One region of the Streptomyces sp. NPDC096132 genome, then DNA from elsewhere that is predicted to be linked to it. Evidence: predicted binding sites of a transcription regulator. Region 1 holds the regulator's gene; each other region holds the start of a gene.
The links. Region 1 encodes HrcA, which represses chaperone genes, less so after heat shock. Its sites were predicted from a motif close to TTNGCACTCNGNNNNNCNGAGTGCNAA; they were not measured.
Positions count from the first base shown of each region.

Region 2: the regulator HrcA is predicted to act here: its motif matches at 3,333-3,359, upstream of groES (co-chaperone GroES).
Region 3: the regulator HrcA is predicted to act here: its motif matches at 1,157-1,183, upstream of groL (chaperonin GroEL).

Region 1 is NZ_JBIWGA010000001.1:634,574-641,057, forward strand. It holds gene ACIRF9_RS02655 (SpoIIE family protein phosphatase) at 1-286, shown strand, start outside; gene hemW (radical SAM family heme chaperone HemW) at 314-1,546, shown strand; gene ACIRF9_RS02665 (DUF3097 domain-containing protein) at 2,041-2,850, opposite strand; gene ACIRF9_RS02670 (MBL fold metallo-hydrolase) at 2,893-3,609, opposite strand; gene hrcA (heat-inducible transcriptional repressor HrcA) at 3,769-4,785, shown strand; gene dnaJ (molecular chaperone DnaJ) at 4,786-5,922, shown strand; gene ACIRF9_RS02685 (nitronate monooxygenase) at 6,217-6,484, shown strand, end outside.
Region 2 is NZ_JBIWGA010000005.1:176,921-183,404, forward strand. It holds gene ACIRF9_RS13990 (cell wall-binding repeat-containing protein) at 1-100, shown strand, start outside; gene ACIRF9_RS13995 (methyltransferase domain-containing protein) at 78-1,271, opposite strand; gene ACIRF9_RS14000 (polysaccharide deacetylase family protein) at 1,402-2,421, shown strand; gene ACIRF9_RS14005 (polysaccharide deacetylase family protein) at 2,418-3,290, shown strand; gene groES (co-chaperone GroES) at 3,506-3,814, shown strand; gene groL (chaperonin GroEL) at 3,937-5,562, shown strand; gene ACIRF9_RS14020 (ester cyclase) at 5,665-6,372, opposite strand.
Region 3 is NZ_JBIWGA010000006.1:310,614-317,097, reverse strand. It holds gene ACIRF9_RS17105 (MoaD/ThiS family protein) at 75-353, shown strand; gene ACIRF9_RS17100 (cold-shock protein) at 807-1,013, shown strand; gene groL (chaperonin GroEL) at 1,347-2,969, shown strand; gene ACIRF9_RS17090 (TetR/AcrR family transcriptional regulator) at 3,068-3,772, opposite strand; gene ACIRF9_RS17085 (medium chain dehydrogenase/reductase family protein) at 3,881-4,912, shown strand; gene ACIRF9_RS17080 (methyltransferase domain-containing protein) at 4,965-5,630, opposite strand; gene ACIRF9_RS17075 (WD40 repeat domain-containing protein) at 5,627-6,484, opposite strand, start outside.

The DNA of each region.
Region 1 (6,484 bases):
CGCGCGCCCGCAGACCCTGCTCGGGGTCATCGAGGACGCCACGTACACCAGTGACGTGCTGGAGCTGCGGCACGGCGACAGCCTGCTGTGCGTCACCGACGGGGTGACGGAGCGGCGCTCGGGCTCCCGCCAGTTCGACGACGGCGACGGTCTGGCCGCGGCGCTCGCCGGGTGCGTCGGCCTGGACGCGGAGCTGATCGCCGAGCGGATCCGCCGGCTGGTGCACGAGTTCGGCGAGCGGCCGCCGGAGGACGATCTGGCGCTGCTGGTGCTGCAGGCGGAGTAACCGTCGTCGTACGGGACAATGGAGGGCATGCCTTCCGCACTCCCCGACGGCGAGCCGGTCCCCGACGACGGCGCGCTCCCGGCGCACGCGCTCACCGGCGCGGCCGACCGCCCCCTCGGGTTCTATCTGCACGTCCCCTACTGCGCGACCCGCTGCGGGTACTGCGACTTCAACACCTACACCGCCACCGAGCTGCGCGGCACCGGTGGTGTCCTCGCCTCCCGCGAGAACTACGCCGACACCCTGATCGACGAGATCCGGCTGGCCCGCAAGGTGCTGGGCGACGATCCGCGTCCGGTTCGTACGGTCTTCGTGGGCGGCGGCACGCCGACGCTGCTGGCGGCCGGGGATCTCGTACGGATGCTGGGCGCGATCCGCGACGAGTTCGGCCTCGCGGTGGACGCGGAAGTCACTACGGAGGCGAACCCCGAGTCGGTGGACCCGGCGTATCTGGCGGCCCTCCGCGCGGGCGGCTTCAACCGTGTCTCCTTCGGGATGCAGAGCGCGAAGCAGCATGTGCTGCGCGTGCTGGACCGGACCCATACGCCCGGGCGCCCCGAGGCGTGCGTGGCGGAGGCGCGGGCCGCGGGCTTCGAGCACGTCAACCTCGATCTGATCTACGGCACCCCGGGCGAGTCGGACGACGACTGGCGGGCGTCCCTGGAGGCGGCGCTGGGCGCGGGGCCCGACCACGTCTCGGCGTACGCCCTGATCGTCGAGGAGGGCACCCAGCTGGCGCGGCGCATTCGGCGGGGCGAGGTTCCGATGACGGACGACGACGTCCACGCGGACCGCTACCTGATCGCGGACGAGGTGATGACCGCCGCCGGCTACGACTGGTACGAGGTCTCCAACTGGGCCACCTCGGAGGCGGGCCGCTGCCTGCACAACGAGCTGTACTGGCGGGGCGCCGACTGGTGGGGCGCGGGGCCCGGTGCGCACTCCCACGTGGGGGGCGTGCGCTGGTGGAACGTGAAGCACCCCGGCGCGTACGCGGCGGCCCTCGCGGGCGGGCGTTCCCCGGGGGCGGGGCGTGAGCTGCTCTCGGAGGAGGACCGGCGGGTCGAGCGGATCCTGCTGGAGCTGCGGCTGCGGGAGGGGGTGCCGCTGGAGCTGCTCCGGGAGGAGGGGCTCAAGGCTTCACGCCGGGCGCTGGGGGACGGGCTGCTGGAGCAGGAGCCGTACGACGAGGGGCGTGCCGTGCTCACGCTGCGCGGGCGGTTGCTGGCGGACGCGGTGGTCCGGGACCTCGTGGACTAGGCGCCCGGCGTCGGGGCTGGGCGGGTGTGGGCTTCGCTCGCCGCGCTCGCGGGGTGCCGCTGCGCCCACCCGTGCCGCCCCAGCGGCACGATTGCCCGCAGCTGGGGGGTATGACGCTGGTGCTGGGTGGGCGCTGCCTCGGTGGCGCGGTTGCCCGTGGCTGGGGAGGTATGGCGGCTGCTGCCGGGTGGGGGTCGTCTCGGCGGTAGGGCTGTGCGCAGCTGGGAGGTATGACGGCTGCTGCCGGGTTGGGCGCCGCCCCAGCGGCACGATTGCCCGCAGCTGGGGGGTATGACGCTGGTGCTGGGTGGGCGCTGTCTTGGCGGCGCGGTTGTCTGTGGCTGGGGAGGTATGGCGGCTGCTGCCGGGTGGGGGTCGTCTCGGCGGTAGGGCTGTATGCAGCGGGGGAGGTGTGACGGCTGGCTGCTGTCGGGTGGGGGCCGCCCCGGCGGTGCGACTGTCCGCAGGTGCGCGTGCGTGGCCGGCTGTCCTGGCTACGCGGGAGCGGTGACGAAGTCGATCAGTTCCTCCACGCGGCCCAGCAGCTCCGGTTCCAGGTCCTTGTAAGAACCCACCCGGGCCAGGATCGCCTGCCACACCGCCCCGGTGTTCTCCGAGGGCCAGCCCAGCGCCCGGCACACCCCCGTCTTCCAGTCCTGGCCGTGCGGGACGCGTGGCCAGCCCGTGATGCCCAGGGACGACGGCTTCACCGCCTCCCAGATGTCGATGTACGGGTGGCCGACGACCAGGGCGTGTTCGCTGGTGACCGACTGCGCGATGCGCCATTCCTTCGTGCCGGGCACCAGGTGGTCCACCAGGACGCCCAGGCGGGCGTCGGGGCCGGGGGCGAAGTCCGTGACGATCGACGGCAGGTCGTCGACGCCCTCCAGGTACTCCACGACCACGCCCTCGATGCGCAGGTCGTCGCCCCACACCTTCTCCACCAGTTCGGCGTCGTGCCGGCCCTCGACGTAGATGCGGCCGGCGCGGGCGACCCGGGCGCGGGCGCCGGGGACGGCGACCGAACCGGAGGCGGTACGGGTGGGACGTACCGGACCGCCCGACGGCGGCCGTACGAGGGTCACCACCCGGCCCTCCAGGAGGAAGCCGCGCGGCTCCAGGGGGAACACCCGGTGCTTGCCGAAGCGGTCCTCCAGGGTGACCGTGCCCGCCTCGCAGCGGATCACCGCGCCGCAGAAGCCGGTGCCGGGCTCCTCCACCACCAGGCCGGGCTCCGCCGGGACCTCGGGGACGGGCTTCGGCTTCTTCCAGGGAGGGGTCAGATCCGGCGAGTACTGGCGCATTCGGATGACGATAGGAGAAGCCCCGGCCCGAGGGGTCCACGATCAGTGCGACACGCCGAAGCGGGTCGCGAGCGCGTCCCGCTGGGCCCGTACGAACGCCGCGTCCACCACCGCCCCGTGACCGGGCACGTACAGCGCGTCCTCGCCGCCGAGGGCCAGCAGGCGGTCCAGGGCGGCGGGCCAGCGGGACGGTACGGCGTCGGGGCCCGCCTGGGGCTCGCCGGACTCCTCGACCAGGTCGCCGCAGAAGACCACTTCCGGTGAGCCGGGGACCAGGACCGCCAGGTCGTGGGCCGTGTGGCCGGGGCCCACGTTGGCGAGCAGCACCTGCCGGCCGCCGCCCAGGTCGAGGGTCCACTCGCCGGAGACGAGGTGTCGGGGACGGACCAGGGTGTCGGCGGCCTCCGTCGCCGTCGTCTCGTCCAGGCCGTTGCGCACCGCGTCCGCCCGCAGCTCCTCCGCCGAGACCGTGTCGACGCCCACCGCGCCGAAGACCTCCGCGCCCGCGAACGCCGCGGCGCCGAACGCATGGTCGAAGTGCGGATGCGTGAGCGCGAGATGGGTCACACGCGCGCCGGTCAGTTCCTCGGCCTGCGCCCGCAGCCGCGCCCCCTCCGCGAGGCCCGACCCGGCGTCCACCATCAGCACCGCGCCCGCCCCGACGACCAGCCCGGCCGTGCAGTCCCAGCCCGGCAGCCGCACCCGCCCGACGCCGGCCGCGACCCGCTCCCACCCCAGCTCTTCCCAAGTCACCGTCATACCGGGACGCTAACGGTAAGGCGTCCCGGCGTCGGCCGACCTTGCCCCCGGTGTACCCCACCGCCGTACACTGGCCGGGGAACGTCTGGCACTCGGAAGTGAAGAGTGCCAGGGCAGGCGCCCAGGGGACTGGGGGACGACTTCTGGAGGTGTGCGCGGATGCTGAGTGAACGCAGGCTGCAGGTACTGCGCGCCATCGTCCAGGACTACGTCGGCACCGAGGAGCCCGTGGGCTCCAAGGCCCTCACCGAGCGGCACAACCTCGGCGTCTCCCCGGCGACGGTCCGCAACGACATGGCCGCCCTGGAGGACGAGGGGTACATCGCCCAGCCGCACACCAGCGCCGGGCGCATCCCCACCGACAAGGGCTACCGGCTGTTCGTCGACAAGCTGGCCGGCGTCAAGCCGATGACCGCGCCCGAGCGGCGGGCCATCCAGAACTTCCTCGACGGCGCCGTGGATCTCGACGACGTGGTGGCCCGGACCGTGCGACTGCTCGCGCAGCTCACACGGCAGGTCGCCGTCGTGCAGTACCCGTCGCTGACCCGGTCCACCGTGCGGCACGTGGAACTGCTGTCGCTCGCGCCCGCCCGGCTGATGCTCGTGCTGATCACGGACACCGGTCGGGTCGAGCAGCGCATGGTGGACTGCGCGGCGCCCTTCGGGGAGGCCTCTCTGGCGGATCTACGCGCGCGGCTCAACAGCCGGGTCGCGGGCCGACGGTTCACGGACGTGCCGCGTCTCGTGGAGGACCTGCCGGACGCCTTCGAGGCGGACGACCGCGGCACGGTCTCGGCGGTGCTCTCCACCCTGCTGGAGACGCTCGTCGAGGAGAACGAGGAGCGGCTGATGATCGGCGGCACCGCCAATCTCACCCGCTTCGGGCATGACTTTCCCCTCACCATCCGGCCCGTCCTGGAGGCCCTGGAGGAGCATGTCGTCCTCCTCAAACTCCTGGGCGAGGCGGGAGATTCGGGCATGACCGTACGCATCGGTCACGAGAACGCCTATGAGGGACTCAACTCCACTTCCGTGGTGTCGGTCGGCTACGGTTCGGGCGGCGAGGCAGTCGCCAAGCTCGGCGTGGTCGGACCGACCCGCATGGATTACCCGGGAACGATGGGAGCGGTACGCGCAGTGGCACGGTACGTCGGACAGATCCTGGCGGAGTCGTAAGTGGCCACGGACTACTACGCCGTTCTCGGCGTGCGCCGCGACGCGTCGCAGGAAGAGATCAAGAAGGCCTTCCGTCGGCTCGCCCGCGAGCTGCACCCGGACGTCAACCCGGATCCGAAGACCCAGGAGCGGTTCAAGGAGATCAACGCCGCCTACGAGGTGCTGTCGGACCCGCAGAAGAAGCAGGTCTACGACCTCGGCGGCGACCCCCTCTCCCAGTCGGGCGGCGGTGGCGCGGGCGGCTTCGGGGCCGGTGGCTTCGGCAACTTCTCCGACATCATGGACGCGTTCTTCGGTACGGCGTCCCAGCGGGGGCCGAGGTCCAGGACCCGGCGTGGCCAGGACGCGATGATCCGGCTGGAGGTGGACCTGGAAGAGGCCGCCTTCGGCACCACCAAGGACATCCAGGTCGACACCGCGATCGTCTGCGGCACCTGCAACGGTGAGGGTGCCGCCCCCGGCACCTCCGCCCAGACATGTGACATGTGCCGCGGCCGCGGTGAGGTCTCGCAGGTGACGCGGTCCTTCCTCGGCCAGGTCATGACCTCCCGGCCCTGCCCGCAGTGCCAGGGCTTCGGCACCGTCGTGCCGAACCCGTGCCCCGAGTGCGCGGGCGACGGCCGGATCCGCTCCCGCCGGACCCTCACGGTCAAGATCCCGGCCGGTGTGGACAACGGCACCCGGATCCAGCTCGCGGGCGAGGGCGAGGTCGGCCCCGGCGGCGGTCCCGCCGGTGACCTCTACGTCGAGATCCACGAGCTGCCGCACGCGATGTTCCAGCGGCGGGGCGACGACCTGCACTGCACGGTCACCCTCCCGATGACCGCGGCGGCCCTCGGCACCAAGGTGCCGCTGGAGACGCTGGACGGCCTGGAGGAGGTCGACATCCGGCCCGGCACCCAGTCCGGCCAGTCGATCCCGCTGCACGGCCGGGGTGTCACGCATCTGCGCGGCGGCGGGCGCGGCGATCTCATCGTCCACGTCGAGGTCCAGACCCCGACCAAGCTCGACCCCGAGCAGGAGCGCCTGCTGCGCGAACTGTCCAAGCTGCGGGGCGAGGAGCGGCCGACCGGGCAGTTCCAGCCGGGGCAGCAGGGGTTGTTCTCGCGGTTGAAGGACGCGTTCAACGGTCGCTGAGGCGGGCTGTTGGCCTTCTGCTGGGGGTCTGGGGGTCGGCCCCCGGGTAGGCACAGTCAGCCGGGGCGGCAGGGGTTGTTCTCGCGGTTGAGGGACGCGTTCAACGGTCGCTGACGCGGGCTGCCGGCCTTCTGCTGGGGGTCTGGGGGTCGGCCCCCGGGTAGGCACAGTCAGCCGGTCAGCGGGGGTTGTTCTCGCGGTTGAGGGACGCGTTCAACGGTCGCTGAGAGGGCAAGAACCCGCGCGGGGACGGTCGGATTCGGACTTGTTCGGAGGACGTGGCAACATGCCGTCATGTCCTCCGCGCTGACCGATCTCTTTCCGCATCCGATCGTGCAGGCCCCCATGGCGGGCGGCGTCTCCGTGCCGCAGCTCGCCGCCGCCGTGTCCGAGGCCGGCGGGCTGGGGTCCCTGGCCGCCGGGTACAAGACGGCCGACGGCATGTACCAGGAGATCAAGCAGCTCCGTGGACTCACCGGCCGCCCCTTCGGCGTGAACCTGTTCATGCCGCAGCCGGAGTATGCCGAGACCGGTGCCGTCCAGGTCTACGCCGAGCAGCTCG
Region 2 (6,484 bases), on a different contig from region 1:
GCTGCGCACCAACGACGGCCAGGCCGCCACGGTGGAGCGGACGGGTCCGGTCGCAGCGGACCCGAACCCGGAGCCGCTCAAGACGGTCCACCGGCAGTAGCCGCCGCGGCGGGGGCCCCGAGGAGCATCGTCGGGGCCCCCGCCACACGCGTCAGGAACACGGTCGCGGAGTACGGCCCGTGCGCCTTGGGCAGCACCTTCCTGCGCAGCTCCTCCGGCTCCACGGCCGACCCGCGCTTCTTCACGGTCAGGATCCCCACCTCCCGCTCCCGCAGCAGCGCCTTCAACTTCTTCACGTTGAAGGGGAGCCGGTCGGTGATCTCGTAGGCGGAGGCGTAGGGGGTGGGGCGCAGCTCGTCGGCGGTGACGTACGCGATGGTCTCGTCGACCAGCCCGCCGTCGAGGTCCCGGGCCACCTCCGCGACCAGATGGGCGCGGATGACGGCGCCGTCGGGCTCGTAGAGATAGCGGCCGACGGGCCTGACGTCCGGATCGGGCAGTCCGGTCCCGAGCAGGGTCCGCGGCCCCGGCAGCAGCGTCGCCCGTACGGCTCCCGGCTCGGTGCCGAACCACAGCACCGCCTCCTTCACATCCCCGCCGTCCGAGATCCACTCGGCCTCGGCCTCGTCCGGGATCGCCTCGTGCGGCACACCGGGCGCGATCTTCAGGGCGGCCCGGGGAGCGGCGAGGGCGGCTCCGACGGCCCAGGACAGGGGTGGCGAGTAGGCCTCGGGATCGAAGATCCTCCCGCGCCCCCCGCGCCGCGCCGGATCGACGAACACGGCGTCGTACCCGCTCGTGTCGACCTCCGTGACGTCCGCCTCCCGTACGTCGACGAGGTCCGCGAGCCCGAGGGCGTCGGCGTTGGCCCGTGCCGTCGCCGCCGTCAGCGGATCGCGGTCCACGGCCAGGACCCGGATCCCGGCGCGGGCGAGGGCGATCGCGTCACCGCCGATCCCGCAGCACAGGTCGGCCACGGAGGTCACACCGAGGGCCCTCATCCGCTCGGCCCGGTACGCGGCCACACTCGCCCGCGTCGACTGCTCCACCCCGTTGGGCGTGAAGAACATCCGCCCGGCGTCCTCGGCCCCGAACTTCGCCACCGCCCGCTGCCGCAGCCGGGCCTGTCCGAGCGCCGCCGACACCAGCTCGGCGGGGTGCTCGCGGCGCAGCCGCGTGGCGACGGCGAGCTCGTCGGCGGGGGCGGTCCCGCGCACGGCATCGAGGAGGGCGCGGCCCTCGGGGCTGAGGAGCGGGGCGAGGTCGTTCACCGGGACATTGTCGGTCAGGGGAGTGCCGGGTGGGGCGAGCGGGCGGCCTGTGGGCCAGTTGGTGGACGGTGTGGCTCCGGTGGCGGTGTCGGGGCGGGTTGCAGCGGCGGGGCTGGGAGGATCCGGCGCCATGGGAGCTGTCGTACAAAACGATAAGAATGGTGCTTCTCGGGTGGAGTGTGGGCGGGGGGCCGGCGCCGGGCGGGCCACCGGAACGGGGAGGGGCGCCGAGCGTGGGTGGACGACCGACCGCCGGCGGGCCGGGGTCCGCGGAGGCATCGCGCTGCTCGCCCTGACCGCGATCGTGTCGGGCTGCGCGGAGGGCGTCGACGGCGCCGGTGCCGACCCCGCCGCAGGTCAGCAGGCCGGAGCGGCCGCACCTCCCGTCCACGCCCTGCGCTCGTACGCCGACCGCCTCCGTGCCGACCAGGCCGCCCGGGTCGCCGCCGCCGAACGCTGGGGCCTGAAGAAGGTCCCGCTGCCCCCGCCGGCCCCGCCCGCCGAGAAGCCCGAGATCACCACCCGCGACGGCTTCGAGGTGGACGACCACGAGGAACTCGGCCTGCCGCCCGTCTTCACCCGGATCCCCACCCGGAACAAGGTCGTCTTCCTCACCATCGACGACGGCGCCGAGAAGGACCCCCGGTTCCTGCGGATGATGAGCGAGCTGAGGATCCCGTACACGGCCTTCCTCAGCGACTACCTCATCGACGACGACTACCCGTACTTCAAGAAGATGCAGGCCACGGGGGTGACCCTGAACAACCACACCCTCCACCACCCCTACCTGCCCGGCCTGTCCTACCGGCAGCAGCGGCGCGAGATCTGCGGCATGCAGACGGTGCTCCGCGAGCAGTACGGCAGGCGCCCCACCCTCTTCCGGCCGCCCTACGGCAACTACAACCGCGACACGCTGATCGCCGCGAAGTCCTGCGGGCTGAAGTACGCCCCACTCTGGGGCGAGGAGGTCTTCGTCGACCACTGGGAGTACCGCGAGTGGGACCGCGACCTCCATCCCGGCGACATCGTCCTGAGCCACTTCCGCGGCCCGGGCGACTGGAAGGGCACCATGCCCGACATGGTCCGCCGGTTCCTGAACAAGGTCACGGAGAAGGGGTACGCGGTGGCACGCCTGGAGGACTACCTGTGAGGACACGGGGGCTGGTGGCCGTACTGCTGGCGCTGACGGTGACGACCCTGAGCGGCTGCGCCCAGTCCGTCGACCCGATCGAACGGCTGGGCAAGAAGGCGGCGCAGCGGGTGCACCCGCAGGACGGGGCCACGGAGCAGCCCTACCGCCGCTGGGGCCTGTCGACGCCCCTGGCCCCCGCACCCGCCCGGGCCTCGAGACCCCTGTCCGGCAGCCCCGGCACCCTCGGCGGTCCCGGAGGGCCCGGCGGCCCCGGGGAGGCGGCCGGGCCGGAGGAGCCGGCTGCCCTCCCGCCGGTGGTCGACCACATCCCCACCCACGACAAGGTCGTCTTCCTCACCTACGACGACGGCGCCGAACGCGACCCCCGTTTCGTCGACATGGTCCGCGAACTCCGCCTCCCCGTCAGCGTGTTCCTCACGGACAGCGTGGTCGGCCCCGGCTACGGCCACTTCGCCCGCCTCCGCGCGGTCGGCGCCACCCTGCAGAACCACACCCTCGACCACGCGGCCCTGCGCGGTCTCCCCTACGCCGGCCAGCGCGCCGAGATCTGCGGCCAGCAGGAGAAACTCCGCTCCCGCTTCGGCCTGCGCCCCCGCCTCTTCCGCCCGCCCTACGCCACGTACGACACCACCACCCTGCGCGCCGCCGCCGACTGCGGCATCACGGCCCTCGTCCTGTGGCGCGCCTCCATGGGCCCCACCGACCTCACCTACACCCACGGCGCCCCCGACCTGCGCCCCGGCGACATCATCGCCGTGGACCCGGACGAGTCGGCGGGACCGGGCCTGCGCGAACGGACGACGCGTCTGCTGCGCCGGGTGCAGGAGCGGGGGCTGGCGGTGGGCAGGTTGGAGGACTATCTGTAGGCCGGCTTCAGGGTGCCGAATTCGCGCCGCGCCCCGCGGGGATTAGCAGTCCGCTTGACCGAGTGCTAATCGCGGTCATAGTCTCGGCTCTGGCACTCGGCAGATGAGAGTGCCAACACAGCGACGGGCAGGTCCGGCACCCGCGACGACGGATCCACCTGGTCGCCACCTCAGACAGTTAACCCCGTGAGATCTCCGAAGGGGGAGGTCGGATCGTGACGACCGCCAGCTCCAAGGTTGCCATCAAGCCGCTCGAGGACCGCATCGTGGTCCAGCCGCTCGACGCCGAGCAGACCACGGCCTCTGGCCTGGTCATCCCGGACACCGCGAAGGAGAAGCCCCAGGAGGGCGCCGTCCTCGCCGTGGGCCCGGGCCGCTTCGAGAACGGCGAGCGCCTGCCGCTCGACGTCAAGGTCGGCGACGTCGTCCTGTACAGCAAGTACGGCGGCACCGAGGTGAAGTACAACGGCGAGGAGTACCTCGTCCTCTCGGCTCGCGACGTCCTCGCGATCATCGAGAAGTAGTTCGCCCGAGCACATTTGATGCTTGACACTGCGCCCCTGGCCCCCGCGACCACACAAGTAGCCGGGCGCCCGGGGCGCAGTGCCTTTTTCACCCACAAGTTTCCGAGAGGGCTCCCGCTGTCATGGCGAAGATCCTGAAGTTCGACGAGGACGCCCGTCGCGCCCTCGAGCGCGGCGTCAACAAGCTGGCCGACACGGTCAAGGTGACGATCGGCCCCAAGGGCCGCAACGTCGTCATCGACAAGAAGTTCGGCGCCCCGACCATCACCAACGACGGCGTCACCATCGCCCGTGAGGTCGAGATCGAGGACCCGTACGAGAACCTCGGCGCGCAGCTGGTGAAGGAGGTGGCGACCAAGACCAACGACATCGCGGGTGACGGTACGACCACCGCCACCGTGCTCGCCCAGGCGCTCGTCCGCGAGGGTCTGAAGAACGTCGCCGCCGGTGCCTCCCCGGCCGCCCTGAAGAAGGGCATCGACGCCGCGGTCAAGGCCATCTCCGACGATCTGCTGGCCACCGCCCGCCCGATCGACGAGAAGTCCGACATCGCCGCCGTCGCCGCGCTGTCCGCCCAGGACCAGCAGGTCGGCGAGCTCATCGCCGAGGCGATGGACAAGGTCGGCAAGGACGGTGTCATCACCGTCGAGGAGTCCAACACCTTCGGTCTGGAGCTGGACTTCACCGAGGGCATGGCCTTCGACAAGGGCTACCTGTCGCCGTACTTCGTGACGGACCAGGAGCGCATGGAGGCCGTCCTGGAGGACCCCTACATCCTCATCAACCAGGGCAAGATCTCCTCCATCGCCGACCTGCTGCCGCTGCTCGAGAAGGTCATCCAGACCAACTCCTCCAAGCCGCTGCTGATCATCGCCGAGGACCTCGAGGGCGAGGCGCTCTCCACCCTCGTCGTCAACAAGATCCGCGGCACCTTCAACGCGGTCGCCGTCAAGGCCCCGGGCTTCGGTGACCGCCGCAAGGCGATGCTGCAGGACATGGCCGTCCTCACCGGCGCCACCGTCATCTCCGAGGAGGTCGGCCTCAAGCTCGACCAGGTCGGCGTCGACGTGCTCGGCTCCGCCCGCCGTGTCACCGTCACCAAGGACGACACCACGATCGTCGACGGCGCCGGCAAGACCGAGGACGTCCACGGTCGCGTCGCCCAGATCAAGGCCGAGATCGAGAACACCGACTCCGACTGGGACCGCGAGAAGCTCCAGGAGCGCCTCGCGAAGCTGGCCGGCGGCGTGTGCGTGATCAAGGTCGGCGCCGCCACCGAGGTGGAGCTGAAGGAGAAGAAGCACCGTCTGGAGGACGCCATCTCCGCGACCCGCGCCGCGGTCGAGGAGGGCATCGTCTCCGGTGGTGGCTCCGCGCTGGTCCACGCCGCCAAGGTGCTGGACGGCGGTCTGGACAAGACCGGCGACGAGGCCACCGGTGTCGCCGTGGTCCGCCGCGCGGTCGTCGAGCCGCTGCGCTGGATCGCCGAGAACGCCGGCCTGGAGGGTTACGTCATCACCTCCAAGGTCGCCGAGCTCGAGAAGGGCCAGGGCTTCAACGCCGCCACCGGCGAGTACGGCGACCTGGTCAAGGCCGGCGTCATCGACCCGGTCAAGGTCACCCGCTCCGCCCTGGAGAACGCCGCCTCCATCGCCTCCCTCCTCCTCACGACCGAGACCCTGGTCGTCGAGAAGAAGGAAGAGGAAGAGCCGGCCGCCGCGGGCCACGGCCACGGCCACTCGCACTGAGGCAGGCGCCCCGCCCACTGAGGCAGGGCAGCGCGAAGAAGCCCCCGTTCCGGTTGCGGAACGGGGGCTTCCCCCTTCGCGGGCGGTCTCACGCGTTCGTCGTCAGGTCTCCAGCGCGTCCAGCGCCCCCAACTGCGCCATCAGCCCGAGCCGGTCGTACTGCCACCAGCCCTCGGCGATCTTGCCGCTCCCGTCGAACCGGTGGATGGTCGTCCCGGTCATGCTGACCTGCCGGTTCGTGGCCTGGAGGCCCATGAACTCGCCCTTGTGGGTGCCGCGCCAGGTCCACCGGCTGCACACGCGGTCGTCCTGCGCGATCTGGTCCTCGATGTCGAAGGAGAAGTCGAAGCCGCTCCGCCACATCCCGACCTCGCGACGCATCGCGTCCATCCCCATGGTGTCCTGCTCGTTGGCGGGATCGTGGTCGTGGTAGTCCTCCGCGATCAGCCCGTCGAGCGGAGGCAGCTCACCCTGTGCGGCCACCGTGTCGAAGAACCGCCGCGAGGTCTCCGCGTACAGCTTCTCGTCCCGTACGACGTCGAGATCCGTGAACGTCGGCATCTCGTCGCACAGGGCCACCAGATCCCGGAAGATCTTGTCCGTCTCCGGCAGGTTCGAGTTCCGCATCGCCTCCTCGTACGACGGGAACTCCACGATCTCGATGAAGTGCGACGCGTCCGAGCGGTCCTTGCCGACCACCGCGTGCGTCGCCGTCCGCTTCCCCTTGGTCTGTTCGACCCACGTGTCCATCAGCCGGTCCATCTCGTCGAACCGACTGGTCCTGCAGTCGATGAGCTGTACGAACGTCATGACGCCGCCTCCGGTCCCCCTGGGTCCGGTCTTCTGACACGCCCATTTTCCCACCGGAGCGCCGACGTCACCCGCTTGCCGGAGAGGCCCGTTCCCCTACTGCCGAGCCCCT
Region 3 (6,484 bases), on a different contig from region 1:
CGCCCCGCGGCGCAGCCGCAAATCGATACAGCCCCGCGCCCCTGAAAAGCACGCACCTGACCGGAGGTCACATCGTGAGCGTCAACGTCCGCATCCCCACCATCCTGCGCACCTACACCGGCGGCGCCGCCGAGGTCTCCGCCGAGGGCGCGACCCTCGGGGAGGTCATCTCGGATCTGGAGAAGAACCACACCGGGATCGCCGCCCGGGTCCTGGACGACCAGGGCAAGCTGCGGCGGTTCGTCAATGTGTACGTGAACGACGACGACGTCCGGTTCGAGCAGGGGCTGGAGACGGCGACGCCGGACGGCGCGGGTGTCTCCATCATCCCGGCCGTCGCCGGCGGCTGCTGACCCTTGTTCAGTACCCACCGGTAGTAACCGTCGGTAACAGTGATTACCGAGAGTTCATCGAATTGCCCCCTCCGTGAGAGAAGCGGAGGGGGCAATTCAGTGTGGTTGAGCGCGGTACAGTTGGGGAACCGGGTCGCGAAACCCTGATCCGGAGCCTTTGAATTCTGCCTTACGCCCGACAAGAAGTGGCCAAAGTGCGTGCCGCTTCCGTGGCTTTTGTGGCTTTTGCGGGGCCCGACTTGCCCTGAATTCTGGCGAATTCTCGCCACATTCCGGATCGTGTGCGTCCAGAATTCTCGTCCAAGTGACCTGTTGCAGAGGGCAGTTGGACAGATACATTCGGCCGCGGTCGACGCGTTCCGGCGCACGCCCCCAATCCAACTGGGGGGTGAGGTCTGACCCGGATCCGCGAAGTGTGGATCTGTGCAAGGGCCAGTAATAGGGGAGTTAGGCATGGCTCAGGGCACCGTCAAGTGGTTCAACGCGGAGAAGGGGTACGGCTTCATCGCGGTCGACGGTGGTGCGGATGTTTTCGTCCACTACAGCGCGATCCAGATGGACGGGTACCGCACCCTGGAAGAGGGTCAGCGGGTCGATTTCGAGATCTCGCAGGGCCAGAAGGGGCCGCAGGCGGACATGGTCCGACTGGCGACCGGCTGAAGCACGCGCCGACTGACAGCGTCGTTCTTCTGTTTCATCTTCGAAGGGCTCGTACCTCCTGGGTACGGGCCCTTCGGCATGGCCGGGAGGGGCGCGTGGGCGGCGCGGGGCGCCCGTGTTCACCTGCGGATCAGGCGGAGGCGCTTGCACTCGACCATGCCGAGTGCTAATCATTGGCGTTAGCACTCTGAAGGTGAGAGTGACAAAGAAGGACCGGGTCGGTGAGGCCCGCAGGCCAGGTGGGGCAAGGAACCACGCGGCATGCGAGCCGTCCGTCGCGGGCGCGGGCGCGGTCCGAAGGAATCACCCCCAGTCCTGGAGGGACCACTTCACATGGCCAAGATCATCGCGTTCGACGAGGAGGCGCGGCGCGGCCTCGAGCGCGGCATGAACCAGCTCGCGGACGCCGTGAAGGTGACGCTCGGCCCCAAGGGCCGCAACGTCGTCCTCGAGAAGAAGTGGGGCGCCCCCACGATCACCAACGATGGTGTGTCCATCGCCAAGGAGATCGAGCTCGAGGACCCGTACGAGAAGATCGGCGCCGAGCTGGTCAAGGAAGTCGCGAAGAAGACGGACGACGTAGCCGGTGACGGCACGACGACCGCGACCGTCCTGGCCCAGGCCCTGGTCAAGGAAGGCCTCCGCAACGTCGCCGCGGGCGCCAACCCGATGGCTCTGAAGCGCGGTATCGAGAAGGCCGTCGAGGCGGTCTCCGGTGCGCTGCTCGAGCAGGCGAAGGATGTCGAGACCAAGGAGCAGATCGCTTCCACGGCCTCCATCTCCGCCGCCGACACCCAGATCGGCGAGCTGATCGCCGAGGCCATGGACAAGGTCGGCAAGGAAGGCGTCATCACCGTCGAGGAGTCCCAGACCTTCGGTCTGGAGCTGGAGCTCACCGAGGGTATGCGCTTCGACAAGGGCTACATCTCGGCGTACTTCGCCACCGACATGGAGCGTATGGAGGCCGTCCTCGACGACCCGTACATCCTGATCGCGAACTCCAAGATCGCGAACGTCAAGGACCTGCTCCCGCTTCTGGAGAAGGTCATGCAGTCGGGCAAGCCGCTGCTGATCATCGCCGAGGACGTCGAGGGCGAGGCCCTGTCGACCCTGGTCGTCAACAAGATCCGCGGCACCTTCAAGTCCGTCGCGGTCAAGGCCCCGGGCTTCGGCGACCGCCGCAAGGCGATGCTGAACGACATCGCCATCCTCACCGGCGGCGAGGTCATCTCCGAGGAGGTCGGTCTCAAGCTCGAGAACACGACCCTCGACCTGCTGGGCAAGGCCCGCAAGGTCGTCATCACCAAGGACGAGACCACCATCGTCGACGGTGCCGGCTCCTCGGACCAGGTCGCGGGCCGTGTGAACCAGATCCGCGCCGAGATCGAGAACAGCGACTCGGACTACGACCGCGAGAAGCTGCAGGAGCGCCTGGCGAAGCTCGCCGGCGGTGTCGCGGTCATCAAGGCCGGCGCCGCCACCGAGGTGGAGCTCAAGGAGCGCAAGCACCGCATCGAGGACGCCGTCCGCAACGCGAAGGCCGCCGTCGAGGAGGGCATCGTCGCCGGTGGTGGCGTGGCCCTGCTGCAGGCCTCCCAGGTCTTCGAGAAGCTGGAGCTCGAGGGTGACGAGGCGACCGGCGCCCAGGCCGTGAAGCTCGCGCTCGAGGCCCCGCTGAAGCAGATCGCCGTCAACGCCGGCCTCGAGGGCGGCGTCGTCGTGGAGAAGGTGCGCAACCTGACCCCGGGTCACGGCCTCAACGCCGCGACCGGCGAGTACGTCGACCTGGTCAAGGAAGGCATCATCGACCCGGCGAAGGTGACCCGCTCTGCCCTGCAGAACGCCGCCTCCATCGCCGCGCTCTTCCTCACCACCGAGGCCGTCATCGCCGACAAGCCGGAGAAGGCCGCGGCCCCGGCCGGCGGCGGCATGCCGGGCGGTGACATGGACTTCTGATCGACCTGACGGTTGATCAACGTCCTTACCGAGGGCGGTATCCCCTGCTTGAGCAGGGGATACCGCCCTCGGGCGTTTTCAGCCGCCGGACCCGACCCTCACTCGGTGGGCTCGTCGTGCGGCCGCCGCAGGTCGTCCAGTTCGGCCGCGAACAGCAGGGCCGGGTCGAAGCCCATTCCGGTGAAGTGGCCGGCGAGTTCCAGGGACAGGACGCCGTGGAGCCTGGTCCAGAAAGTCAGTGCCCGGTGGAGGGTGGCGGAGGGGGCGGGGTGGTCGCGCGCCCACTGGCGGTGGTCTTCGAGGTGGGCCGCGAACCGGGTCGCGGGGCCGGGTGAGGGCAGTGCGGCGCAGGCGTCGAGCAGGGTCGCCATGATCTCGGCCGCGATCGCGGTGATGTCGTCGGGCGCGTGGTAGCCGGGGACGGGTGTGCCGTAGACGAGGAAGTACCGCTGGGGGTCGTCCAGGGCCCAGCCGCGCAGTGCGTGCGCCAGTGCGGTCACGTCGACGCCCGTCTCGCCCGTGTCGCCCGCCCCACCGGTCTGGGCGCTCCCTGCGGTGGCGCGGAAGGTGTCGGCGAGGCTCCGGTACGCGTCCCTCACCAGCTCGGTGATCAGGTCGTCGCGGCTGGCGAAGTAGCGGTAGAGCGCCGGCCCGCTCATGCCCATCTGCTTGGCGATCGCGTTGAGGGAGAGCGCCGAGGCTCCCGCCGTGGCGATCTGCTCCCACGCGTGCTTCTTGACCTCCGCGCGGACCTGGGCCCGATAGCGCTCTCGGGGGGTCCTGGCGTCCTCTGCTCCCGTCATGGTTAGAGGTTATCACTGTTGTTATTGACAGTCGCAGTCTCTAGCGGTTACAACTTCTAACGAACACGAAAGCCGATAACCGCCGCTGTGGAGGTCGCCATGAACGCCATGAACGCCGAAGGACTCGTCGAGGTCGTCCTGCCGGGCAAGGTCGAGCCGGAGGGCCTGCAGGTACGGCACGGAGACGTTCCCGTGCCCGGTTCCGGGCAGGTCGTGATCCGGATGGAGGCCACCGGGGTGTCGTTCGCCGAGCAGCAGATGCGCCGCGGCCGGTACTACGACCAGCCGGCGTTCCCCTTCGTGCCCGGCTACGACCTGGTCGGCACCGTCCTGGCGGCCGGCGCGGGCGTCGAGCCGGGACTGCTCGGCACCCGGGTCGCCGCGCTGGTGAAGGTCGGCGGCTGGGCCAGCCATGTGATCGTCGACGCGGCGGACGTGGTCGGGGTTCCGGACGGGATCGACGCGGCGGAGGCGGAGACCCTGGTCCTCAACGGCATCACCGCCTGGCAGATGCTGCACCGCAAGGCCCGCGCCCGCGCGGGCCAGACCATCGTGGTGCACGGCGCCAACGGCGGTGTCGGCTCGGTCCTGGTCCAGCTCGCCCGGGCCATGGGCGTGAAGGTGATCGGCACGGCGTCCGCGCGCCACCACGACGCCCTACGGCAACGCGGAGTCCTCCCCGTCGACTACCGCACCGAGGACGTCCCCGCGCGGATCCGCGAGCTCGCCCCCGGTGGCGTGGACGCCGTCTTCGACCACGTCGGCGGCCGCAGCGCCGTCGACTCCTGGCGCCTCCTCGCACCCGGCGGCACGCTCGTCTGCTACGGCAGCGCCTCCACCCGGGACGACGAGGGCTCCAAGCAGCTGCCCGTGCTCAAGCTGCTCGGCCGGGTATGGCTGTGGAACGCGCTGCCCAACCGCCGCCACGCCTACTTCTACAACGTCTGGGCGGGCCGGGCCCTGTCCCGGACCCGGTTCCAGGCCCGGCTGCGCACCGACCTCACCCAGGTCTTCGGGGCCCTCCAGCGCGGTGACATCACCGCCCAGATTGCCGCCCGGCTGCCGCTCACCCACATCGCCGAGGCCCTGCGCCTGGCCGAGTCGGGCACGGTCGCCGGGAAGGTCGTCCTGGAGCCCTAGGGGGTGTTGTGAAAGTCCAGCACACCCCCCTAGTCCCGACCGGGCGCGGTCGTCAGGTGTAGTGGGAGCCGACGGCGGGCTGGCCCGTGTAGTTGGGGCCGGCGATGGGGTCGGCGCCGACGTAGGTGAAGGGGAGGTCGATCGTGCGGCCGCCGTGGAGGGTGAGCAGGTGGCGGCGCGCGTCGTAGGTGAACCCCGCGGCCCGGAGTGCCGCTACGGCCGCCCGTCCCGCCGCCGAACCGTCGGCCCGGCGGATCGAGTCCGGGTCGAAGTGGGCGAGAAGGAGGCCGTCCTCGGCCAGCCAGGAGGCGGCGCGGGCGAGCAGGCCGAGCTGGTCGCCCACGTAGTGCAGGCCGTGGACGCAGGTGATGAGGTCGTAGCGGCGGGTCGGCTCCCAGACCGAGACGGAGGCGACGACCTCCTCCAGGGCCGGCGGGGCCGGTAGGGGGACGAGAGGGCCCACCAGGTCCACGGCGGTGAGGACGGCGTCGGCGGGCAGAGCAGGGGCCGCCTCCCGCAGGGCGCGGCCCTCCCCGCTGCACAGGTCCAGCCAGGAGGGGGCGCCGGGGCGGGCCGACAGCCAGGTCAGGGGGTCGAGGCCCAGTTCGCGGGCGTAGCTGTTGACGCCGGTGAGGCCGCGTTCGCGGTTCATCGTGTTGTTGGCGACCACGGAGGACCGTTCCAGTGCGGTCAGGGAGACCAGCGCGCGCTCGGTCATGCGCTCACGCCCGGCGTGGCGGGGGTGAGCACGGAGACTTCCCGGCCGTGGCCGACGACCAGTCGGCCCTCCGGTGTGGCCAGGACGGTGTGGACGGGGGCGGCGAAGGTGAGGGGCGGGGCGGTCGCCGCGCCGGTCGTCAGGTCGTGGATCGAGAGGGTCTCGGTGCCGTTCGTCGTGATCAGGTGGGTGCGGCCGTCGATCACCGTGGCCGTCATGCCGCGTATCGCTCCGGCGGGTGCGGGCAGCGGCTCGCCGAGCTGTTCGTGCGTGCGCAGGCTCCAGACGCGGACCGTGGCGTCCCGGCCGGCGGAGACCGCGACGGGATGTCCGTCCACCACGGTGGTGATCACCGACGTCACCCAGTCGGTGTGGCCGGTGAGGGGCGCGCCGAGCTGCCGGCCGGTGGTGAGGTCCCACAGCCGTACGGTCTTGTCCCAGCTGCCGGTCACGGCCGTCGCACGGTCGTCCGCGCGGAGGGTGGCGAGGGTGGTGATGCGGCTGGTGTGGCCGGTGAGGGGATCCGTCAGGGGGTCGCCCGTCGCGAGGTCCCACACCCGGGCGGTGCCGTCCGAGCCGCCGGTCACCGCGACGCTCCGTCCGTCGACCCGCGTGGTGGCCAGGGCCAGGATCCGGCCGCTGGGCAGGGCGACGGGTGCGCTGGTCTCCCGGCCGGAGGCCAGGTCCCAGCGGTGCAGTGTGGCGTCCGGGGCCGCGGTCACCACGACGGGGGAGCCGTCGGCGTCCGCCGTCGCCATCAGGGCGGCCTCGGTGGCGACGGGCTCGCCGACCGGTGCCCCGGTGGCCGCGTCCCAGGTGCGTACGGTCCGGTCGGCGCCGGCGGTGACGACGAC